2 regions of the Psychrobacillus sp. NPDC058041 genome follow, and region 1 is predicted to be linked to the other one. Evidence: riboswitches for the same ligand, from Rfam matches in the RefSeq annotation. Region 1 holds a riboswitch; the other holds the start of a gene.
The links. Region 1 has a riboswitch for lysine ahead of ACFVR1_RS15315 (aspartate kinase). Riboswitches for the same ligand answer to the same signal wherever they lie in the genome.
Positions count from the first base shown of each region.

Region 2: linked by a shared signal. The riboswitch ahead of ACFVR1_RS12420 (transporter substrate-binding domain-containing protein) and the one ahead of ACFVR1_RS15315 (aspartate kinase) in region 1 are both predicted to bind lysine.

Region 1 is NZ_JBHVRO010000010.1:68,688-72,910, forward strand. It holds gene ACFVR1_RS15310 (YslB family protein) at 1-256, shown strand, start outside; gene ACFVR1_RS15315 (aspartate kinase) at 994-2,211, opposite strand; lysine riboswitch at 2,311-2,490, opposite strand; gene uvrC (excinuclease ABC subunit UvrC) at 2,531-4,223, opposite strand, start outside.
Region 2 is NZ_JBHVRO010000007.1:66,666-70,888, reverse strand. It holds gene ACFVR1_RS12430 (amino acid ABC transporter ATP-binding protein) at 1-505, opposite strand, end outside; gene ACFVR1_RS12425 (amino acid ABC transporter permease) at 528-1,286, opposite strand; gene ACFVR1_RS12420 (transporter substrate-binding domain-containing protein) at 1,349-2,200, opposite strand; lysine riboswitch at 2,331-2,514, opposite strand; gene ACFVR1_RS12415 (purine-cytosine permease family protein) at 2,845-4,223, shown strand, end outside.

The DNA.
Region 1 (4,223 bases):
AATGACATTCTTTCACGAAGCTGGTTGGGGTACTTTGCAATTGGAAAAAACAGCAAAGGATTCCGCTTACTATACTTTAGAGACGTATAATATGCCACAAAGTGGGATTAGTAGAAGTCATCGATTGGAAGCTGGTTTTTTAGCTGAACAACAACAAAAAATTGGTGGATATATGGCAGAGTGCTTTGACGAACAAGTAAAGAAAAATGGAGTTGTTACATTCCATATCAAATGGGATTTGAAAGCAACTATCTAAAATTGACAGATATTTGCTAGAAAATTATTAAGAAAAAGGCTAGCTTCCTTTAAATGCATCTTATCTTTACTGTTTCCAGATTGCATTGGACAAAATATTAGCTACACTATTAACGTAAGAGTAATGGATCGTGAAGTGACTGCGTCACTTCATGATCCATTTTTTCGGTCATCTTGTGGCGAATGTTTGTCCGTCCCCCTCTTGGAATTTGTGAAGACATGATGCGTTTGGTTTGGGTAATTAGAGAAAAAATACTTTCATACTCGTTTAAAAGCGGACGAAGATACAATTTCGTCCGCGGCTTCACTACTATAATAAACGATACTTCCTATTTTTCTCTAAGTCTATATGACATTTAAATCCTATGATCATTAGTTTGAGAACTACTTGTTATGTAATACCCACTTTATGGATTGTAGTGTAAGGTGGCGACTCTGGCGGGATGAGTGAGACAGATGAAACATCACAACGAACGCGCAAGCGGCGGTGATGGTTCATCGCTCACCCCGCAGAAAGCGTCCACCTGAAACGGAAATCCGCTGTATTATTTAATTCTTTAAAGTACTATGAACACAGGTTTCGCTGGGCAATACTGCATTTACTTCTTTCAAAAAAAGGATCTGGAAGCGAAGTAGTCGCTTCCAGATCCTCTTTAATAGTCTTCGTTAAAAGTGTAACTTATGTCTAGTTCAAATCACTCGACCAGTTGCACTTAAAGTGTACCTGCGCTTTTCTAATTAAACAATAGCTAACCCGAACTCATCATGCAAAGCATTTGCAGCTTGTATCATTTCGTTTTGAGGTACGACAACAGAGACTTTTATTTCCGATGTGCTTACCATTTTCACTGGAATATTCTCTTTTCTAAGGCGATCAAACATCTGTGCTGCAACACCAGGATTAGAAACCATTCCCGAACCAACAATGGACACTTTTGCAAGCCCAACTTCAAAATCTGCAAAAGTGAATCCTAGCACTTGTTTATTGGATTCCAAAACGGTTATTGCTTCCGCTAACGATTCTTTTTTTATTGAGAAAGAAACAGCAGGCTTTACGTGATCAACAATTGATTGAACAATAATATCCACATTTATATGATTTGCTGCAAGGGTAGTAAATATAGATGCCAATGAACCATTAAATGGAACATCATATTCTATTGTTAAACGTACAATATCAGATTCAAACGCTACCCCACGAACAACTAAGTTATTTTCCACATCTACTTCCTCCTTTAAAATGGTTCCCTCTTCTTCGTTATAGCTTGAGCGTACTCGTAAAGGGATTTTATAATTTTTAGCAAACTCTACTGCTCTCGGATGTAAAACACCTGCCCCTAAATTAGCTAATTCAAGCATTTCATCGTACTCTAATTGCGTTAACTTTCTAGCATTTGAAACAAACCTAGGGTCAGAAGTAAATACACCATCTACGTCTGTATATATATCACAAATGTCTGCTTCAATAGAAGCAGCAATAGCTACAGCAGTTGTATCAGAGCCGCCTCTACCTAGAGTAGTAACTTCTCCATATTCGGACACACCTTGAAAGCCTGCAACGACCACCACTTTATTATCAGAAAGCAGGTTCAAAATTTTAGATGCCTCTAACTTAACTACTTTTGCATTCCTATGTACTTCATCTGTCTGTAAACCTGCCTGCCAACCGGTTAAAGAAATAGAATCTATACCTATTGAATTTAATTTTATTGAAAGCAAAGACATGGTTACTTGCTCTCCTGTGGATAGTAGCATATCCATTTCCCTTTTATTTGGTGATTCAGACAATTCATAAGCTAAACCAACTAAATCATCTGTAACCTTACCCATAGCGGATACAACAACTACAATATCATGCCCTTTTTCTTTCTCACGTTTTATGCGCTCTGCAATATTTGCAATTTTTTCGGTTGTTGCAACCGACGTTCCACCAAACTTCATTACAATTTTGCTCATGAACATCTTCTCCCTAATTTCAATGATAAGCTAAAGATAAAAAAATGCTTTTCACATATTGTGAAAAGCATTGTCTCATACACGGTCAAAAAATTGTCCATGTGAGATAGCCCTCCAGAATACTTCATTCTGACAATTCTACATTTATTAAATGCAGAACCAACATAAGAAAAGGAAAAGCTTTTCTATGTTTCGGCGAATGATCCTTTCCTCAACGATTACAGGATCTTTTCATCCTCCCGTTAAGTACTCTTATCAGTTCGCACCTCTATCTTCACTTGTTAAGTGAATATTAAATTGTTTCAACCATACCACAACATTATTCAGAAGACAATGAACTTTTCTGAAAATGATTAACCATTATGTCTGCTAACTTCTCTGGAAGTCCAGCGTCTATAAATTCCTCTTTAGTAGCTACTTGCATTTTTTTCAACGAACCGAAATGTTTTAATAATAACGTCTTTCGCTTTGGTCCTATACCTTCAATACCATCTAAGGAAGATGCAATAGTATGTTTCCCTCGTTGTTGACGATGAAAGGTGATCGCAAAACGATGCACTTCATCTTGAATTCGTTGTAATAAATAAAACGCTTCACTTGTACGTTTCATAGGGATAATATCCATCGGATCACCAAATAATAGCTGAGAAGTTTGATGCTTACCATCTTTTGCAAGCCCAGCAATAGGTATTTCTAACCCAAGTTCATCTTCGACAATTTCTCTGGCAGCTTCTATCTGTCCTTTTCCACCATCAATTATTATTAAATCTGGCAGTGGTAAGTTTTCCTTTAAAACACGGGTATATCTTCTCCGAACTACCTCACGCATTGCACCATAATCATCATGTTTAGCAGCAGTTTTCGTTTTATATTTTCGGTAGTCTTTTTTATAAGCCTTTCCATCGACGAAAACTACCATAGCCGAAACTGCATCCGTGCCGTGAATATGGGAATTATCAAACGATTCTATTCGATTTGGTGTAGCAATCCCCATAAGTTCCCCTAATTCTTGAACAGCTCCAATTGTTCTTTCTTCTTGTCGCTCGATAAGATGAAACTTTTCCTTTAGGGCTAATATTGCATTTTTTTCGGCAAGGTCGACCAAATTCTTTTTTGTCCCTTTTTGAGGAATAATTACTTTCATCTCTAAAAGTTCCGTTGCCAAATGCAAATCTGTATTACTTGGCACGAAAATTTCTTTCGGCTTAATATGTTCCACTTTTGCATAAAACTGCCCTAAAAACGTAAGAAACTCTTCCTCCGGATCTCGATAGATCGGAAATAAAGACACATCTCGTTCTATTAACTTTCCTTGACGAATGAAAAAAACTTGGACACACATCCAACCTTTGTCTACTGAATATCCAAATACATCGCGACTTGTAAAATCATTCATCGTCATTTTTTGCTTTTCCATCACCAGTTCGATATGAGAGATCTGATCTCGATATTCTTTGGCACGCTCAAATTCTAAGCTTTCAGCCGCTACATGCATTTTTTCCGTTAACTCTTTTTTAACTTGTAAGTGCCCGCCATTTAAAAAACTAGTAATTTCTTGAATTATTTCAGTGTAAACGGAATCCTCGATTTGTTTCACACAGGGAGCTAAGCATTGCCCCATATGATAATATAAACAAACTCTGTTCGGCAACTTTTGACATTTTCGTAAAGGATATAATCGATCAAGTAGTTTTTTCGTTTCATGAGCTGCATGAGAATTAGGATAGGGCCCGAAATATTTACCCTTATCTTTTTTTACTTGTCTAGTAATAATAAGTTTAGGATTTTTCTCGGCTGTAATTTTAATGTATGGATACGTTTTATCGTCTTTTAGCATAATATTGTACTTCGGATCATGTTTTTTTATAAGGTGAAGTTCAAGTATCAATGCTTCTAACTCTGACGATGTAACAATATATTCGAAGTCAACTATTTCTTGGACAAGTCTTTGTGTTTTTCCATCGTGAGAACCAGTAAAATATGATCGTACACGATTTTTTAATATTTTCGCT
Region 2 (4,223 bases), on a different contig from region 1:
CGGAAGTTGGTTCATCAAACAACATTACATCTGGTTCCATCGATAATGCTCTTGCAATTGCAACACGTTGCTTTTGACCACCTGATAACTGGCTTGGTTTAGCATTTACATATTGAGACATACCAACGACTTCCAAATATTTCATCGCTGTTTTTTCAGCCTCTTCTTTCGATCGCTTCAGAACTTTCACTTGTCCAACAACGCAATTGTTTAAGACATTATGATTATTAAATAAATTAAACTGTTGGAAAACCATTCCAAGCTTAGTCCGATATGCATGAATATCATGCTTGTTATCTAAAATATTTTCTCCATTATAAATAATTTGACCACCACTTGGTTTTTCCAAAAGATTAACGCAACGAAGAAGAGTAGATTTACCAGATCCTGAAGAACCGATAATACATACAACTTCTCCTTTACTAACCGAAAAATCAATGTCTTTTAATACTTCATGGGTCCCAAAGGATTTACTTAAATGCTCAATTGCAATTACCTTTTCCATAATATAATAAAAACTCCTTTGTTTACTGATTTCCTGCATTATTTATTGGTTGTGTGACTTGTGCCGGCTGTCCAATCATGCTGTAATTCGCAGGACCATCTAGCCTTCTTTCAAAATAACGTAGGATTAGTGTAACTGTATACGTCATGACGAAATACAAAATACAAGCTACAAAAAAGGATTCAAAGTAACGGAAGTTATTTCCCGCAATTGATTTCGTTTGGAAGAATAACTCCGATACACTAATTACATTTAGAACGGACGTATCTTTAATATTAATAATAAATTGATTTCCAGTCGCAGGTAAGATATTGCGAATCACTTGTGGTAATACAACGTGAAGCATCGTTTGTATATGATTCATACCAATTGCTTGCGCTGCTTCAAATTGACCCTTTTCAATAGATATCACGCCGCCACGAACGATTTCAGCCATATATGCCCCTGTATTAATAGATACAATAAATACCGCTGCCATAATAGGGTTCATATCAATATTAAATGCTAGCATAGATCCATAGTAAATGACCATCGCTTGCACAATCATTGGTGTTCCACGGAAAAACTCTATATATATAGATAGAATAATATTCACTATTTTTAATATAATTTTTTTGGCTGTTCTTTCAGGCAAAGGAATTGTACGTACTACACCAGCCAATAAGCCGATAACTGCTCCTATTATAGTACCAATGATAGATATTAATAGAGTATATCCTGCTCCTCGAAGGAACATCGGCCAGTTATTGGTAACAATTGAAACTACCCACTCGAAACTCATCATATTCCTCCTTTAAACATGAAAACCGACTGCTTAGAAGTTGCAGCCGGTTATCCTCATCATTATTCTGCAGCTGGTTGATTTTTTATTGCATTATCCATAATTTCTTGTCGGTCTTGATCTGATATTTTTGCTAATATTTCATTGATTTTATCTGTTAAATCACTATCTTTTCTGAGACCAACCGCAACCGCTGTTTCTTCTTCCGGTGCTTTAAATCCATCTGTAAATTCTATCATCGCAAAGTTTTCATTAGCTGAAGAAGCACTAATTCCTTCTGGTCGCTCTGATACATAACCATCAATTTTTCCTGATTCTAATGCCACTCTCATTGCTGGGAAATTATCCATAGCTGTTTGTTTTTTGACTCCATTAATTTGATCAATTACACCATAATGTGATGTATTTAACTGGCCAGTTACTTTAGCACCTTTAAAATCTTGTATAGATGTTGCTCCTTCGTAAGGACCGCCTTTTTTTACTACCATAACAAAATTAGATGTATAGTAGTTATTTGAGAAATCAATTGTTTTTTTACGTTCTTTTGTAGGTGACATCCCAGCCATAATCGCATCAATTTTTCCAGAAGTTAAAGCTGGAACAAGACCATCCCACTCTGTCTTTACAATTACTAATTTTTTTCCTAATCCATCGGCAATCTTTTTAGCAATCTCTACATCGTATCCACCTGCGTATTCTGCATTGCCGTCTAGCTTAACTCCGCCGTTAGAATCATCCATTTGTGTCCAGTTGAAAGGTGGATATCCAGCCTCTAATCCTATCGTAAATGTATCTTTTTCTTTTGTACCATTAGAAGAACCTGAACCATTACTCTTTGAGCTTGTTCCACACCCTGCCAATAACAACATTGTCGTAAGGAATAGCCCAATAAATATTGATAACTTCTTTTTCATCATTGTTTCTCCCCTTTTTAAATTTAGTTTATGTGTTTGGATATGAAAAAAGGACAATCTATACAAAAAAAGACCTGAGATGAACTCAGGTCGCAATATGCATAGTTGCCCTAAATCCTCTACTTTTCCCAAATGAGATAGCACACCATTATAAACCGGGATGATTATAATGGACAGTCCTGCAGTTATTCACTACAGACCCAGCAAGTAATACAGAGATTTATTACAAACTTCGGCGACATTTCCTTCTCCCTAGAATCATGGCTTCTCAAACTCCACTAAGGACTGTTAAATATCGCGCCTCTACCCCACAAATTAAGTGAGGTTGTATTTAATTATTGTCCATAGTCTACAATAACAAACTCTATCTGTCAATTAGTCTATAAGAGAAAACAATATTTCTGCATTGAGAAATATGTACTAAGAATAGCTACAATCCCTCTTATTCTATTTTTTAAAGTCCCAAATCACTATTGGATGAGTAAATTTAATAGCCAGTAATCATCAGGTCAGGAATCACTAAGTTTGATAAACCCTTGGTATTACTGATACAATAGAAAACGAATGAAGTGATAAACGAATTTATACACAATAAATGGAAGTGAGGTTTTTCATGTTATCATACAAAAAAAGGAGTTGATATTATGGGATCTGTCCAAGTCGCAGATCACAAAGTGTCAGAAGAAATGAAAGATGATTATTCATTAGATAGAGTGCCACGAGAACAAAGGAAGATGGGTTGGTTTAGTATTACCAATATCACTTTTGGTATCGCAACGGCAATTTTTTATTTTCAAATGGGAAGCGTTATGGCACTTCAATTTGGAGCCATAAATGCCATCATATCCTCCATATATGCGATAATCGTTGCGGGTATACTTGGAACTTTCATTGCTTATATTTCAGCAAAATCCGGTATGAACGTCAATCTATTTTCTAGAGGTGGAGGTTTCGGTTACATAGGCGCATCGTTAACCTCTTTCATTTATGCAACAAACTTCATCATGTATTGTGCATTTGAAGGCCTGATTTTAGTTTCTGCAGTTCACACCTTCTTCCCCGCCCTACCAAAATGGGCACTAATCATCTTCTTCGGATCAATTGTTATTCCATTGAATTGGTTTGGAATTAAACAACTCGATAAACTACAAAAGTGGTCTTTACCAATTTTAGCTATTTTTTTAACGATCACTATAATAATATCATTCCACACTCCCTCCGTTTATGAAGGAGCTTTTTGGACGTATATGCCTGAAGGAGTTCAAATAGGAGGACAAGCTTTACTACTTTGTATAGGAATGCAGCATGGAATAATGGGACTCACAGCCCTTCTTTCATCAGATTATGCCCGATTCCTTAAACCTAAAGATATTAAAATAGGATCGGTGGCTATAGGATTTATCCCACAAATCTTCTGTTTTGGGGTTATGGGTGGTCTTGGCATATGGTTTGGTGTTCGTTTGGGAGAACCAAATCCAGGTGTTTACATCGTGCTGCTCCTCGGTATTGGTGGCGCGTTATTCACTATGCTAACCCAACTAAGAATAAATGTTACAAATATATATAGCAGTTCCTTATCACTTTCTAATTTCTTCGAGAACATCTTCAAATTTACACCAGGCAGACGATTTTGGGTTGTTGTCACAGGAGTATGTGCGATGGCTTTAATGCTCGGTGGTATCGTTGATCATTTAGATACAGCTATGACATTCCAAGGAGTCTTTTTACTTGCTTGGGCAGCTATAATAGTTAGTGATGCTATGATTGTAAAAAAACTATTAAAAATCGGGCCTGGCTATTATGAGTCCCGACAAGAATATTTATATAAATGGAATCCCGTTGGAGTTATATCTTTACTTATTTCAAGCTGTTTAGGTACGATAGCTGCATTAGGTTATATGGGATCATTTTTACAAAGTACCGCTGCATTCTTCGCAGCAATTCTAGCAGCTATACTCACTGTGATTATAGCAGTATCTACAAAAGGAAAATATTATAGTAAAAGTCTCCCTAACGACATTCC